4 regions of the Paenibacillus sp. W4I10 genome follow, and region 4 is predicted to be linked to each of the others. Evidence: riboswitches for the same ligand, from Rfam matches in the RefSeq annotation. Region 4 holds a riboswitch; each other region holds the start of a gene.
The links. Region 4 has a riboswitch for cyclic di-AMP ahead of QF049_RS22885 (C40 family peptidase). Riboswitches for the same ligand answer to the same signal wherever they lie in the genome.

Region 1 (4,216 bases), 3.9 Mb from region 4:
AATCAAAATGAATACCCATGATCACCGTAACGGTTACTTTCAGCTGCAGGGCAGCCTTTCGGGCAAGCCGCTCACACAGCTCTTGTTCCTTATGCCCCGGAATATGTACCGTCGTCCCGCTGACGCGCTCATGATCCACGTAGAACGTGGCTACGGCACCAATATGCGCCTTTCCTCCGGTAACGAGAAAAACCTTATCCTCTCCTGCTTCAATCACCTGTAAACGTATGGATTTCAAATCATATGTACTCATATCCTATCCACCTATCCTTTTCTATATGTTTTATATGGAGGAATTATGGCTGTCATAAGCTAAATCCGCAATGAAACTTCTCACACTACGCATATTTTATGAGACCCCCGGGCATACCAAGGAGAACGTCATTTTGGAAAAGGAGGCCGTTATTATGCGTGTACGCCTCATTATGCTGATGGTTATCGTTATTTTTCTCGGGGGATATCATGCTCCAGTTTCATCACGGGATGGTTCAAGCCCGCCAAGTGAATCAGTATCAGGTTCGGATTCTACGGAAGAAAAACAACTGACATTGGGACAGTTACGTCAAAAATATGCCGATACGTTCAAAACCAATGGTCCTTCAACCAAGAAGGTTGCACTGACTTTTGATGATGTACCTGATCCACGATTTACTCCCCAAGTGCTGGATGTATTGAAGAAATACAATGTCAGAGCTACATTCTTCATCGTGGGTAGTCGTGCTGAGAAACATCCGGATCTGGTGAAACGCATCGTTAAGGAAGGGCACATGGTTGGTAATCACAGCTACAATCATCCTGAATTCAGTAAGCTGTCGATGAATGCCTTTCGTAAACAAATTCTACATACCGGAGATATTATTCAACGTTTGGCGGGATATACGCCCAAGATGATTCGGCCGCCTTATGGAGACATTAATGAAGAACAGCTGAGATGGGCTGCCAAACAACACTATAGCATTGTGAACTGGAACGTAGACTCCCTGGACTGGAAAGGCCTTTCAAAGGAACAGGTGAAAGATAACATCCTGTCTGCCGTGAAGCCTGGCTCCATCGTTCTACAACATGCTGGAGGCGGTGTAGGATCAAATCTGAACGGTACGATTGAGGCTTTGCCTGAAATCATTGAGGAATTGCGTAATCGGGGATATGAACTGGTCACCTTGGACGAAATGCTGGGATTGCCAAAGGCCAAAGATTAGAATGACCGTGATAGCAAATAAATGAGAATATTAAAAGGGTGCTGTTCAATCGCGAATTAGCGACTGGCAGACACCCTGTTTGAATTCATTTTAAATTTTATTTTCTCTCTACTTCAGAATGTACAGCTCGATATCCTGAAAACCAAATGAGCTTACAGACTGTTTGCTACCCGGGATAAAGATATCAATCCGGTGACCCTTGATTGCACCGCCCACATCACGTGCTGTGGCTACAAAAGCTTTTTTTGGCAATCCTGGATGGCTGTGACCAGTTACCAGTACTTTGGTTCCGAGTGGAATTACACTTGGATCAACTGCAATCGTACCCAGTTCAAGGTCATTTCCGAAATAATCGACTGCACCCCAGCCTCCATTTTCAGACGGATCTGCAGAGTATGCCGTTGCTTTTACGTTCACAGCTTTGCTGTAATCGAATGTTTTACCCCAGGCCTGAACCACTTTGTTATCTGCATTAACGTCCAAGCTCGCTGTGGTAACTGTTTTGGCTTGGGTCTTGCTCTCCGTCGCCGCGGCAGCTACATTGTTTGCCTTACCGGGAATCGTAATTTTCAAACCACCATAAATGTTGTAAGGTGAAATGTCGTTGTTTGCTTTAACCAACGTGTTCATTGCTACTCCATATTGTTTTGATAAGGTGTAGAAGGTATCCCCTTCTTTGGCCACATGAACTGAATCGGCGTGAGCCGGAACGGCTTGAATGAGCATTGCTGTTGTCAATAATGCTACTGCTGTTTTGGCTATACGTTTCTTGTTAATCATGGTCTTCCTCCCTCATTATGCCTGCGAAGTTAGTTGTCGGATTCGGATGAGGAGCCCACCCTATAGGTTCTTCATTACATTTGAAACGTTATGTACCCCTAATTCACCCCAAGCAGTGTGCTGTAGTTCTTCCCCCTGCACAATCTGCATCGTTACATCCCCCGCACTCCCTGTCCGGTAGTTTCGGCAGAGTTCAATATATCACAATTTTGTAACCTGAACTTGTAGTAATTCTTGCCAAATGGTTTTTAGCATGTCATCAACTGTAAGAATACTGGATAATTCAGAAAATTTGGGCGAACCGACTTCTTTATATTTGGTAACAGAAAAGTTACATTTCGAATCTTTAAGTGATTAATGCGCATAAAAAATAGCGTTACCGACTCGAAGTCAGTAACGCTATTTGAATTACTTCATTTAGAGTACTTTGGCAAGAAAATCACGTGTACGTGAATTTTTCGGTGCTCCAAACACCTCATCTGGTGTTCCCTCTTCTACAATAACCCCGCCATCCATGAACAGGATCCGGTCTCCCACTTCACGTGCAAAACCCATCTCATGCGTTACGATGACCATGGTCATCCCGCCTTCTGCAAGACGTTTCATGACATCCAGCACTTCACCGACCATCTCGGGGTCCAGTGCCGAAGTAGGCTCGTCAAACAGCATCACATGCGGCTGCATGGCCAATGCTCTTGCAATGGCGATCCGCTGCTTCTGTCCACCGGACAGCTGATTCGGGAATGTATCTTTTTTATCGTACAAGCCCACGGTGTTAAGCAGATCAGCGGCAATTTTCTCCGCTTCCTGAGTGGATTGTTTCTTCACTTTAATCGGAGCAATCGTGATGTTTTGCTCTACCGTTTTGTGTGGGAACAGGTTGAAGTGCTGAAACACCATGCCCATTTTCTCACGAGTTGCGTTAATATTGTGTTTGGGGTCCGTGATTGACACGCCTTCAAAATCAATCTCTCCCGAGGTAGGCTTTTCCAGCAGGTTCAAACAACGCAAGAATGTACTTTTACCTGAACCGGAAGGGCCGATGACCACAACAACCTCACCTTTGCCAATCGTCACGTTAATGCCCTTAAGCACATCGTTATTACCATAAGATTTGTGTAATTGTCTAACGTCTATCACTTGCACTCAACTTCCTTTCCAGTCGTCCCAGCAGCTTGGACAAAATGAACGTCATTACAAAGTAGATGGCTGCTGCAATCAAAAATGGACTCAATCCTTGGTACGTAATGTTTTTGACTACACTTGCCTGATACATAATATCCACCATACCGATAACGGAGATAATGGAGGATTCTTTAATGATAGTTATGAATTCATTACCGATCGCTGGTAATACAGCTTTGAAGGCTTGTGGCAATATGATATAACGCATCGCGGCGCCTCTGCCCATACCTAATGAACGCGCTGCCTCCAACTGACCACGATCCACACCTTGGATACCCGCACGGAAAATCTCCGCCAGATAGGCACCACTATTGATTGAAAGTGTAATGATACCTGCCTGAAGTGCAGTGAAGTTAATGCCAAAGCTCAGGGAAAAACCATAGTAAATAATCATCAATTGTACCAGCATCGGTGTGCCACGGATCACTTCAACGTAAGCAGTACCGATCCAGCGCAAGATTGCAGCGTCATGCAAACGGAACAAACAGATGATCAATCCAATAATTACCCCGAAGATAACCCCAAGTGCAGACAACAGAAGTGTGTATCCTACACCTGTAGCATAGAAACTTTTATATTCCCAGAATACTTGGAAAATATTTTGTGATTTGTTCGCTTTATCCGCCATCAAGAGGCTGGCGTCCGTCACCATCTGATTGATTTTATCTTCACTTTTCAATCGCTCCAGTGTTCCATTTACTGCAGCTAGCAGCTCGGTATTACCTTTGCGAATCCCGATTGCCGCTTCTGCTTGCTCTTCGTCCGGAACAGCAGCAGCAAGTCCAATGATATCGTCCAGATAACCTGCAGCAACGGTATCTTCAACGATTGCCGCGTCAATGCGTTTTGTTTGCAGTTGAAGCACGATATCCGAGATTTTATCAAGCGCAGTAAGCTTCGCTCCTGGAATACTCTGTCCGATCGTTTCCTGAATGGAGCCTTTCTGAACGCCAATTTTCGCATTTTCAAGTTCTGCCATGGTTGGATATTTGTCTTTATCCACATTGCGAACCATAATCACTTGTTTTGATTTATAATAGGTGTCGGAAAAA
Region 2 (4,216 bases), 1.5 Mb from region 4:
TGAAATTTAATGGATTAAATCTGGAATTTAATATTTGTGTTATTTTATATAACTCATTATGTTATTTTTGTGGCGAAGTGCAGGGAGGGCCATATATAAGGAAGGACTACATATAAATGAATCAACAAGATCGGCTCTTACCGAAAAAGAGGGGATCAAATCTAATAATATGCAGTTCATGGGTAAAGATGACGAGATTATGCGATTTTTGATGAAAATGCCTAGCTGAAAAAGTAGTATTAAAAAATACTTTACTTTTAGTTCTGAACCCGGTATAATCAATTCTGTTGCCGATTATTTACGACATGCGGTCGTGGTGGAATGGCAGACACGCTATCTTGAGGGGGTAGTGGGCGTATGCCCGTGGAGGTTCGAGTCCTCTCGACCGCATCATATGAACGATTAAAAAGAAGCTTTCCGTTATTGGAAAGCTTCTTTTTTTTGTCTTTTTCGAACAGTATGACATCAAAGTTGAGAAAAAAAGCCATCCATTACCGGGGCAAGACTGCTCTACCTTCCGGCTGTGGGTGGCCAATGTATTATTTTTGCAGCAAGTTTTTGATATCTTCTTCAATCTTGTCCGGTGTTGTTTTGGGAGCATAACGTTTAATTACCTCTCCGTTCTGATCCACGAGGAATTTGGTGAAATTCCATTTGATTGCTTTGGAGCCGAGCAGGCCAGGAGCTTCTGTGCTAAGGTGCTGGAAGAGAGGGTGAGCGCTTGAGCCGTTCACATCAATTTTCTCAAACATAGGGAAGCTTACGCCATAATTCATCTGACAGAACTCGGCAATATCGTCGGAAGATCCTTTTTCCTGTGCAAACTGGTTGCTTGGGAAACCAAGAACTTCAAATGGAGCATCTTGAAACTTGTCTTGCAGTTCTTGCAGACCTTTGAATTGAGGGGTAAGTCCGCATGAGCTTGCCGTATTCACAATCAGGAGCACTTTGTCACGGTAGTCGGACATTTCAACTTCTTGACCGCGAAGGGTATTCACTTTGTAATCGTAGACTGTCATCTAAATCGCCTCCATTTATTTACTCTTTCTTATATTATATTGGTTACAATTAAATATTGCAAAACTAATATGGTGTTATAAGCATCAAAACAGGCAAGTTGTGCAGAATACGTGAATGAATTGCGAAGTGATTTTCGTCAGAGTGAGAAATAGATAGATTTAAAGAGATGGATAGAGTATGACCTTATTGTAAGCGCTATTATATGTGAGTATTGCCGAAAATCTGTCGATTCGGTGATCTGTACGGACTTTACACCGTCATGACGCGGGTGTATGATTCATAACGTAATTTCAATTTAAACTAAATTGTACCTGAAAAACGTAACAAACGATAATATCGCTCGATCTTATCCTTAAGATATACGAACGATGTTTTAATCGCTGAGTTTCCATTCATTGATGAGTGGAAAACGGGGGAACCAACAGAATGCGCTGTCCAGGACAGTAGGCATTCATGGGGTGAATTTTCCGGTGACAGCCGGAAATAGGGCGACTCTCGCGCCCGAATCCGTCAGCTAACCTCGTAAGCGTTAAAGGGAGAGGCAACAAGCCGTACGCTGGTTCATGGTGTTTTCGCCATGGGTTATTTAAGAAGCGTTCGGGAGGCCTTGGTCCCCCACGCTTCTTTTTTGTTGTCTTTTCACGCCAAGGGAGGAACGAATGATGGATACTGAGATGATCTTAGTGACTGCTCCAAATGAAGCAGGACGCAAATTTATCAAATTGCTGATGTACAAAAAAATGCCGTTTGCCGTTCTAACCAACAGTGCAGGGGAAGAGCGCAGACTCCGTAGAATCGGAGTAGAACATGTCATTCGCATGAATACGGCTGCAGCTCAAAAATGGTTTTTGCCGCAGGGCAGCGTAGGCAACGTGTTTATTTTCGAGAACAGCCTGAATCTGACCTGTCGTTATTTACAGATCTGCCGTTCATGGACATCGAAATCCCTGTGCGTCATTACGGAGCAGAGTCATCCTAAGGGCATCTATCGGGGCATGGGCGCAGACCGGATTGTATATTCGCTCAATGGGGAAGTTGGCTTTCTCCTCAATGGTTAATGCCATAGCTTGTGATTGCTCAGGTGTAAGGTGCCTGTTATAATTGAATGTATCGATAAACGGAAGTTTGAGGAGACTCATGCATGATGGTGAGTCTTCTTTTTTATGGGTTTAAAGGTGAACGCGAACTTTTAGATTAGGATCAGGAATCACCTGTGGCTTACAAGGAGGAATTGGCGTGCCGGATGTAGGTGGATTGAAATGGTTGTTTTTTGATGTTGGAGATACGCTGGTGGATGAATGGGAGCCGGTTGATGATATTATCGGACAGTTCGTCCGCGAAGCCTGTGCATTGGGGTATCCGGTGAAGATTGAGGCGGTACGCGAACTGTTCGCGAACTGTTACCAGAAATATGAGCAATGGCCTATGAGAGTGGCGATTCGCACATTTGTTGAAGACGAGGGACACCAGAAACAGATTCAGGACAAGTTGAAGTTTCAAAAAGATCTTGAACGTCCTTTTCCTTCAGCGGATTCCGTTCTTCAGCAGTTGTCACGGCATTATCGCATTGGTATTATTGCCAATCAGAGTCCTGGAACGGAAGAGAGACTGGAGAGCTACGGGTTGCGGAAGTATGTTGATGTTCTGGCATGTTCGGCTGAAGAAGGAGTGTCCAAGCCAGACCCTGAGTTATACGCTGTGGCCTTGAAGCAGGCCGGTTGTAAACCGGAGGAAGCCGTCATGATCGGCGATCGGATCGATAACGACATTATACCTGCTCGGAAGCTGGGCATGCGTACGATTCGAATTATGCAGGGTTACGGAAGATTCCAGCCAGAACTATCGGATGACAAACGTGCGGATTGGACTGTGGATTCATTGGATCAACTCCTGCCATTACTGATACCAAATCAGGATTAGATTTAGATGGTTGTTTATTGGAGTTTGAGTTTTACTATAAAAGGAAACATGTTGCTGTATTGCAACAATAAAGGCTGATCAACTTGGGTATTGCATACCAGAGTTGATCAGCCTTTTTAGTATTTAGTCGATTAGAACGAGATTAGAATAGCCGGATCGTTTGAATGATCAGATATACATTCAGCACAACGATAACAGCTGCAATGAACCATGAGATGATTTTGAGCCACATTTTGTTGGCGAATGCACCCATGCTTTTTTTATCACTTGTGAACATCACCAGGGGAATTACAGCAAAGGGCAATTGAAGAGACAGCACGACCTGGCTCAAAATGAGCAGTTCTTCTGTGCCATGTTCTCCTGCAATGGCTGTCACAATTACCGCCGGGATGATGGCGATCAGACGTGTGACCAGTCTGCGCAGCCAAGCCGGAATTCGAATGTTCAGGAAACCTTCCATAACGATCTGCCCAGCGAGTGTACCTGTAAGGGTAGAGTTCTGACCTGATGCTAATAGCGCCACACCGAACAGAATACTTGCAACCGTAGTACCCAATAGAGGTGTCAGCAGATGATAGGCATCTGCGATCTCGGCAACCTGCGTCATACCAGCACTGTGGAATACAGCAGCAGATACAATCAGGATGGCCGCATTGATGAACAGGGCGAGTGTCAACGCGATTGTAGAATCCATGGTCGAGTACCGAATAGCTTCTTTTTTACCCTGTGGTGTCTGTTCGATCTGACGCGTCTGCACAATGGAAGAATGCAGATACAGATTATGCGGCATCACGGTTGCTCCTATAATACCAATGGCAATATAGAGCATAGCCGGGTTTTGCAGAATCTCAACATTTGGTACAAAACCATGGAGAACACCGCCCATATCCGGTTTTGCCAGAAACAGGTCAATACCGAAGCAGAGGGCAATGGTTGCCATCAGCACAATGACGAGAGTTTCCAAAGCGCGGAAGCCTTTGTTTTGCAGTACAAGAATCAGGAGTACATCAACTGCAGTGATGATAACGCCGTATAACATGGGTATGTTAAATAACAGCTTTAATGCGATGGCAGAACCTATGACCTCAGCCAGATCGGTAGCTGCAATGGCCAGTTCACACAGAATCCATAACATCATGACAACAGGCATGCTGAATCGTTCACGACAGGCTTGAGCCAGATCCCGTCCAGTGACGATGCCGAGCTTGCCAGCCAGCGACTGAAGGACAACGGCCATCAGGTTCGATAACAGGATAACGGATAACAGGGTATACCC
Region 3 (4,216 bases), 2.1 Mb from region 4:
ACCCGGATACGAACACATTTGTTTCTGCCTACAAAGGGGATAACAAGGTCGTTGTCGTAGCAATTAACCGTGGAACTTCGGCCACAAGCCAAAAATTCGTTCTGCAAAATGGTAATGCCTCCACGGTGTCCTCATGGATTACGGACAGCAGTCGCAACCTGGCAAGCGGGGCCTCGCTTAACGTATCCAATGGAGCCTTCACGGCACAGCTCCCACCTCAAAGCGTAACAACGTTTGTTGCCAACATTACTGGCGGGAATAACGGCGGAAATACAGGTAGTGGCACTACTTATGAAGCCGAGACCGGAACAACTCTTACGGATGCTACCATTGAAACGATCTACCCAGGTTACACTGGCTCCGGGTATGTTAACTTCAATGCAATGACTGGTTCAGCCATTCAATGGAACGCCATTAACAATACGATTACAGGCACCAAAAATGTAAAGTTTCGTTATGCGCTGGAAAGCGGCACTCGGAACATCGACATTTTTGTGAACGGAACCAAAGTCATTAGCAACGAGCCCTTTCCGGCTACGGGAAGCTGGTCCACATGGGTTGAAAAAACAATACAGGTCCCCATGAACACGGGGACCAATACATTGAAAGTGGTCACCACCGGATCCGAAGGACCGAATATTGACAGCGTTAATGTTACCGCAGCACAATAAACGTTCCGTATGGCTAATGGAAGACATTTGCTGTACGTGCAGCTAAGCACTAAGTACTCAAATCTAAGTTAATGTTATATCAAAAAATGCAAAAAAAGACTCCTTAAGCGTTAGCTTAAGGAGTCTTTTTATTAGATGCGGTCGAGAGGACTCGAACCTCCACGGGGGTTAGCCCACACGGACCTGAACCGTGCGCGTCTGCCAATTCCGCCACGACCGCATATTGTATCTCCGTGATCAATATCGGCGACAAGAAATAATATATCATGCGGAATCTATCATGTCAACACTGAAAATAATAACAATAAAACCCGAACCAGACGTCCATGTCGATTCGGGTTTTACCTTTAACTATTAATAGCTTGGTTCATTAAAACGGAAGCATACTGCAAATTACAGCTTGGAAGGCCAGTTGCCATACCATGCGTAACCGCCTCTTCTTTCTTTATCAATATCACTTAATTTGTATTTAACTACCCCGTCACGACCAATAAAGATTGGTCTATCCGTTCCTATCTCATAGAAGCGTGCCCAAATTGGTGCAGCTTTGGAATCAGCGATAATTTTACTATCTCCATTAGCTCTTTCATATTTGTACCCCGTAATTTTCACCTTGTTAAACCAAGCCTCCGCTCCTTTAATGGATGCGGTAATTTTAGCGTTAGCAGGTCTGGTTTTCAGAAATTTAACAATCGTTACACTCTCTCCAGCTGTCAGCGATGGCACTTCGTAGATTCTTGCGCTCGCTGGTTTAAGGGAACTGGAATCATGTTGTTGTCCCCATGCTGTCAGCTTACCACCTGAAACGACTTGTGTATTCAAAATCGCCTCCACACCTTTGGCAACTGAATTTTTACTACGGTTAGCAAGTGTGCTGTCGATAAACGAGAAATCACCTTTGCGTGCTGCTACTTCATCCAGCATGATCATTACATTAATCATGGCATCATCATTGTAGGTAATGTGCTTGTGATATCCGGAGCTTTGGTAAACTTGTGGCCATCCGCCGTTTGAATACTGCATGTTGATCAAAAAGTTAATTCCTTTGATTGCAGCTGTGGAGTATCGCGGATCATTTGTCTTTTTAAATTCCTTCGCCAATCTTCTAATTTCTGAGTATGTAGCCTTGTTGTCAATCGTGGACTTCGCCCACTCTCCACTTGTCTGTTTATAATCTTTTCTCCAACCTCCATCCGGCAGCTGGTTCTTCAAAATATCAGAAATACTCGCTGTAGTACCCGATGCATCCGCAGCAGATACCGTCCCTACAGGAAGAACTGCCATTCCAACTGCTGAGAACACCATCGTACATGCCAGGACAAAAGTAATTATTTTCTTCGCTTTCAAATGTAACACTCTCCTATGTTCATTTTTATAAATCTTCCACTTCTACTTTACCTATGATATACGCCCCCAAACCTCCTTTATTTGTATTTATCGCATAATAAAATCAATTTTAATCCAATATGTGGATTGGATAATCAGATAATATGCAAAAATTCGATTTTTGTCAATATATGCAACTTAATGAATATAATCTCTCTAATTCTACATAACGGGATAGTTCTTTTAACTCATGACAAACCTATTTATTTATCCAAATTCGTCTTAAACGAATCATTAATGACGTTTTTGTCATGAATGATTCCCAAACTTGATCCCTTCTTTCATATAAAAACCTTAATTCCGCTAACATTGAGGTATTACGAAGGGTTTTAAATGGGTTTGACAATTACGCATTTATGCAATATAGTTTCAAATAGTTACAAAAACTTAATTATTCATTGCCGAGTTTCATGTTTGAAAACGGGGGAACCAATTTGGGTGAATTATTCTTATACATAGGAAATATAGGGAACCTTCTACCGAACCCTTAGCTAACTCCGTAGGCATCGAAGGGAGAACATTGATTTTGAAAAAACTGATTATCTCCATTTTTGGAGCAGCTGTATTATTTACATCCGGGGCAACAAGCACAGAGGCAAGCAGTATCAACTCCGTAGTGAACAACATGACAGGTATACCTTACAAATGGGGTGGCACGACTGTAGCCGGCTTCGACTGTTCTGGTTTTATGAGATATCTTTTCAACAAATACAGCATTGAATTGCCACGTACTTCACAGCAGCAAGCCAAAGCAGGTACGCCTGTATCGAAAAGCAACATTCGCACAGGTGATCTGGTGTTCTTCAATACGATGGGCAAAGGCATTTCACATACAGGTGTATATATCGGCGGCGGACAATTCGCTCATGCCTCCAGCAGTAAAGGTGTAAGCATCACGAAGTTATCGAATCCATACTTCAATGATCGTTACGTAACAGCACGTCGGGTAACTGGACAGTTTATGTATGATAAAATGTTAGGTAAAATGTAATTCACATACAAAAAGGCATCGGTTATTAACCGGATGCCTTTTTTGTTTAACCATTTTTTGTCTTCAACTGCTTTCTTAAACAATGTAAAATGTTTTAGGAAATAAAAGGAGATGAGGAGAACAATTGAAAAAGTTAATGTTTGTTTTAAGTTTTGCTATTTTAGTAATAGGTAGTTTAGGTTGCAGTAGTGAGAACGAAAAAGATTTTAGAGATGTTTCATGGGGGACCAAGATCGACAAAGTCATTTCAGCCGAAGAAAAGAATGGGAACTCAGGCTATGAAGAGGACGTACATAATGAACATGAGAAAAGTATCGAATATTCTAATCTTGTAGTTCTGGGTAAGAAAGCAGATGCCAAATACGTTTTTATTGATTTATTAGACAATGATAGCATTCTGGAAAAGATGGAAGAAGGAAAGGAATTATCAGAGGAATTAAATAACCCCAATACAACAGAAACAAGGAAAGAAGAGATATACAAAATAATGGACCAGCGCCTTGAAGAAATGGAAAATGCAGCAGATGAATATCCATTAGATGACTTCTTGCTCCACGAGGCCACATATTATTTTGGTATGTTAAATAGTCAGGATTCTGATGAAATTCTGGAAGAGCTAACGAATAAATATGGTCAGCCTGGAAGTAAGACCTTCGATAATTCCATTACATATTTCTGGGATACTGATCGCTCTAAGATTGAATTTCGTCCTGAACGGTACTCCACAATAAACTATACAGCAAACTACTCCGTTATGGAGAAATTTGCTGATGTGGACAAGTATAATAAAAAAGCAAACAGTAAAGAAAGTAAAAACGATCTTTAAAAAAGCAGGGTTATACTCCCATATTGAAGGGAAGTATAACCCTGTTACTGTTTCACAATGTTTTTTTATATTAATGCAGTGCCTTTTGCACTCGCATCGCACCCTGAGACAGGGCATGTCCTCCTCCAACAGCTCCGGCCACGGCTACGGTCTCCATAATCTCCTGATCTGTTGCTCCCTTGGCACGGGCTTCTTCTACATGGTAGAAGGTACATACCTCATTGTTGGCAAACAATCCAATACCAAGCGCAATTAGCTGTTTTGTCTTGGCATCAATCACGCCAGGTTGGAAACATTCTCCGGTAAACTCATGATATGACTTCACCACACCTGGCAGTACAT
Region 4 (4,216 bases):
ACGCCACCTTGAAGCTGATCCCCGTGACAGGAGATACAATTGGCTTTGACCAGTGCTTCAGCCTGTCCGGCATCCAATGTTACTTCCGGCATGGTTGGCTTGGCTTCTTCAGCCACTTCTTCTTTCCCTGGAAGCGTAAACATTAAAACAATAGCTAAAGCGCATGCTGCAAAAAATACTCCGCTCATGATCCATTTGTGCATCCCTTATGTCCCCTCCAGAATGAAAGATCATCTAACCTGAAACTATCCATATCATTATAACGGAACCTGTACTGACATCATAGCATTTTGTGGGAAATTTTTGAACTAATCACATAACAAGGCGCAAATTTGGTTGTTTTGCAATGCATTTTAATCACGAGGCCCTTCATAAACCATACAGTGAAAGGGCTTTAAGCCGTTTGGGGTCTGTCGTTCGTATGTATCCTGGGTGACAAATCCACTCTTCAGATAGACTTGAATGGCACGAGCATTCCAAGTGAGCACTTCCAGATCGATCTCATTCTTCGGATTTCGGCGAATGGCTTCCTGTACAATGGCCGTGACAAAAGCTGTGCCTTGACCCTGACCACACAGCTCTGGATGCATGCCAAGGCCAATCCGGGTTACCCCTTGAAGTGGGAAGTATTGAGCAAACCCACATATACGATCGTTCTGATCCAGGACGATCGCATATTGCTCTTGCCGCAGCTGTGCATCTCCGAATTCCACTTCCAGAGCTTTCATCTGCTCCCAGGGGAGCCAGCTGTAGATATTGTAAGGCGGGTCATACTGCCAACTGCAGATAAGCTCCGCATGTTCTTCTCGCATGGGTACAACGTGAAACGTCACAGGGGTTTCCTTCATACACCTGCATGCTCCTTTCCTTGAAACAGAACTCTTTGTCCACTCTACAAAAGAGATGTTCATTTAGCAAGTCTTCCTTCCCAAGAAAAAAAATGAAACAAAAGTTCCGGTAATTCCGTTTATATTATAACGGGATGGGTAAAAACATCATAAGGGCACGGACAAACGAACGCAAAATGGACTTGCTGATGTCGCAGGATATACCCCGAGTATAACTTGCAATATAAATAAGGATTGAAGCACAAAAAAACCGCCGGATACATTCCTGCGGAGAATGTACCGGGCGGTTCTGTTATGCTTCTTGCTTCGTTCCAGTATGGTTAATGGTTACAGCATCATGTTGCTCAGCTTGTCCCTAGTCAAGGGCCAGTGATTCATATGCGTCCGTGCTCATAATCCGTTTCGCGCCAACATAACGATTGGCCCAATAGTTTTCACTCAATGCACTGATCGTAACGCCTTTGGAAGAAGAGGAGTGTGCGAACTTTCCATCCCCTACAAAGATTCCTACATGGGATACGCCTTTACCTGTTGTATTAAAGAACACCAGATCGCCAGCTCTCATTTCCATGCGGGATACGGAATCGCCCATGTCGAATTGGGAACTGGATTGGCGTGCCAAATCAATACCCAACTTGTCGAATACATACCGTGTAAATCCGGAGCAGTCAAAGCCGTTAAGCGTTGTTCCCCCACTTTTGTATGTAGTTCCCATTGCTGAATCAATTACTGTGTCCATCTTTGAATCTGCGAATGCGCTACCTGCACCAAGCGATAAAGCGAATGTGATGCTAAGTACAGCTGCGGTTAATTTCTTCTTGAACAAGAGATATTCCCCTTCCAACGCCTGCGAGGTTAGCTTAAGGATTCGGTTGAAGGTCCCCTATGATCCCTCTGTAGCAAGATCAATTCACCCATAACTGGTTCCCCCGCTTCCCAGGTGCCAGGAATTTGGCTATGCTAGTTATGCACCTGCGAAATCAAGAAATGACGATTTAATTTTAAGTAGTTACAAATATGAATGTAAAGATTACAAAGTTGTTACTAAAAACTCACTGCGATTATTGTAACAGAGGAGTACGGCTTTGGCAACGTTTAACAACAAATTTAGCAAAAAAAACCTCGACCTTTGACGGGGAAAGGTTGAGGTCTGCCTATTTATAAGTACATATTAGGCCATGAGTTTAACATGTGATGGTAACAATTTTTAAACTATGTGCTCTCACCTTTGGATATTTTGGACTGCCATAATCGGAAATGGCTGCATATTTTCCACAGACTTAATAGACATCTGGCAAGTGGATACGTCTGTTGTAGTATAAGTCCGGTAAGTCCCGTTAATAACCATGAGGCTGAAGTGAATGCCCCAAAGACGAGCAGGTGTACTCCGCCCAGCAGGAGTGCAATGCCGATTACAGCGGTGAGATGACGCAGTGCAATCCAGAGTGCTTTGAGAGTACCGTGAGCCCCGCCTTCTCCTTCTGGTGCCGACACACCGAACTGCATGTAGAGTATGGCATGGTGGATGATCCAACCATATACAATCCAGGCAGCAACATAAGGTATACCAGGCAAAAGTAATTGAAGGGAATGAAATCCGTCCATGAGAATCGAGTAGAGCTTCGGTATGAGCCAGTAGGCGGGCAGAAGTATCAATAAAGTACGTATGGTGTGAAGCAGCAGCATCGGTTTCCACAGATTTTTGATTCCGCGGACAAAGGGGATGCGCTCTTCTGTAGAATTAAAGTGCTGAAGTGAGTAGAGCAGTCCTGCCTGAATGAGGGGGCTGATCAACATGCGAACCAGCAGCATGCCCCCTAGAATCCATAGATAACGATGAACCTCCGGATGGGTAGACAGGTTAAGTTGACTTTCCATTTTGAACAAAAGTGTACTCAGCTCCCCTGCATCAGCATCTGGATAGCGCAGGAGCAGCGGGATGACAGCCGATTGTACCATTCGATAGAAGAAATATCCCCAAATGAGTTGATAGAGAAATAAGAGTGCGGCAATGAACATATGCTGACGGACGAGAAACCAGCCTTCACGTATTTTCGCTTTCACCGTTTCCACCTCACCATGACAGACCTCCGAATATGGCTTCTATTAGTTTGGTTACACTCATGCTCCAGCGGGACTTCGCCCGCTCATCCAGTCCGGATTTCAGGAAATTGTTCATATGGCGGTTCTCCAGCACGATCGAGTACAGGGGATCGGTCATGGCCCAGGATACGGGGGATGTGTGAGTTAATTTATAGGTGATGCGATCTTCTTTACCATTCCATTGCTTGGTGAGGATATGCCCGTCTTCAAAAGCAATGCGAACAGGAACGGCGTTGTAATCACTCCCTTTTTTTGCGATCGTCACGGATGACTCGTACAATGTTTGGCCGTCTTTCTGTACAGGCGTAACACGAATCTTCTCTACAGCAAAGTCAGCCATCCCGTTACCATAGACATATTGATCAAAATAATCAGACCAGGAAGTGCGGGTCACTTGTTCCACAACGTTCTGAAAATCAGCCGAAGTGGGATGTTTGAAGCGGTACTTCTTCACATAGGTAGAGAGAATACGTTCCATCTTTTTTGCACCGACTTGATGTTCGATACCAAGCAACACAAGCTTGCCACGTGTATAGACATTGGCTGCATACTCATTCTGTGAATCAAACTTCCAGGATTCTTGTGTTAAGGATGAAGGAGACGTAATCAGTCCCGATTGTACCGGCAGATTCGGTATCAATCCATATTCCTGCTCCATCAGTTTGTCTTCTGCATAAGAAGTGAACCCCTCATCCAGCCAGGCTTCCTCGAATTCGTTGCTGGCAACCATGCCGTAGAAGTACTGGTGTCCAATCTCGTGGACTACGGTACGTTCCAGGTCATAACCTGGGGTAGTATCATCGGCTCCAAAGGCCGTAACTAGCGTAGGGTATTCCATACCTCCAGCACCGTTCCCCGCTTTGGGTGGAACTACAATGGATAAGGTTGCGTAAGGATACGGGCCAAACCATTTGCTATAATTAGCTAGTGCGGCCTTCGCGGCGTAGAAATAACGTTCTTTCAGATCCTGATGAGCAGGGTCCAGATATAACTTGATTCGTACACCAGGCACATTGGGTGCGGAGAATGGCTCCTCTGCGTACACAAAATCGGGTGAGGCTGCCCATGCGAAGTCATGCACATCATCGGCGTAGAATTGATAGACCTTTTCTCCGTTCTTCACCACGGCTTGCTGCGTTGGAAATCCGGTAGCAGCCACTTTGTATGTTTCAGGCACCCGAATACGTACACTATATATACCGAAGTCAGCGTAAAACTCTGAATTGCCATGGTACTGGTGCAGATTCCAGCCTTCCGTTGTTCGT

Region 1: linked by a shared signal. The riboswitch ahead of QF049_RS05585 (3D domain-containing protein) and the one ahead of QF049_RS22885 (C40 family peptidase) in region 4 are both predicted to bind cyclic di-AMP.
Region 2: linked by a shared signal. The riboswitch ahead of QF049_RS16380 (HAD family hydrolase) and the one ahead of QF049_RS22885 (C40 family peptidase) in region 4 are both predicted to bind cyclic di-AMP.
Region 3: linked by a shared signal. The riboswitch ahead of QF049_RS12995 (C40 family peptidase) and the one ahead of QF049_RS22885 (C40 family peptidase) in region 4 are both predicted to bind cyclic di-AMP.

What each region holds. Positions count from the first base shown of each region.
Region 1 is NZ_JAUSXX010000001.1:1,210,494-1,214,709, reverse strand. It holds gene lpdD (prenylated flavin chaperone LpdD) at 1-253, opposite strand, end outside; gene QF049_RS05590 (polysaccharide deacetylase family protein) at 408-1,199, shown strand; gene QF049_RS05585 (3D domain-containing protein) at 1,308-1,979, opposite strand; cyclic di-AMP (ydaO/yuaA leader) riboswitch at 1,982-2,178, opposite strand; gene QF049_RS05580 (amino acid ABC transporter ATP-binding protein) at 2,397-3,119, opposite strand; gene QF049_RS05575 (ABC transporter substrate-binding protein/permease) at 3,106-4,216, opposite strand, start outside.
Region 2 is NZ_JAUSXX010000001.1:3,620,353-3,624,568, reverse strand. It holds tRNA gene QF049_RS16390 (tRNA-Leu) at 308-390, shown strand; gene QF049_RS16385 (glutathione peroxidase) at 540-1,019, opposite strand; cyclic di-AMP (ydaO/yuaA leader) riboswitch at 1,389-1,564, shown strand; gene QF049_RS16380 (HAD family hydrolase) at 1,680-2,078, shown strand; gene QF049_RS16375 (HAD family hydrolase) at 2,257-2,940, shown strand; gene QF049_RS16370 (Nramp family divalent metal transporter) at 3,083-4,216, opposite strand, start outside.
Region 3 is NZ_JAUSXX010000001.1:2,941,428-2,945,643, forward strand. It holds gene xynC (glucuronoarabinoxylan endo-1,4-beta-xylanase XynC) at 1-671, shown strand, start outside; tRNA gene QF049_RS12985 (tRNA-Leu) at 808-891, opposite strand; gene pelA (pectate lyase) at 1,065-2,018, opposite strand; cyclic di-AMP (ydaO/yuaA leader) riboswitch at 2,447-2,578, shown strand; gene QF049_RS12995 (C40 family peptidase) at 2,584-3,048, shown strand; gene QF049_RS13000 (hypothetical protein) at 3,173-3,874, shown strand; gene QF049_RS13005 (carboxymuconolactone decarboxylase family protein) at 3,945-4,216, opposite strand, start outside.
Region 4 is NZ_JAUSXX010000001.1:5,075,622-5,079,837, reverse strand. It holds gene QF049_RS22895 (c-type cytochrome) at 1-203, opposite strand, end outside; gene QF049_RS22890 (GNAT family N-acetyltransferase) at 354-848, opposite strand; gene QF049_RS22885 (C40 family peptidase) at 1,204-1,674, opposite strand; cyclic di-AMP (ydaO/yuaA leader) riboswitch at 1,678-1,815, opposite strand; gene QF049_RS22880 (hypothetical protein) at 2,061-2,912, opposite strand; gene QF049_RS22875 (M1 family metallopeptidase) at 2,923-4,216, opposite strand, start outside.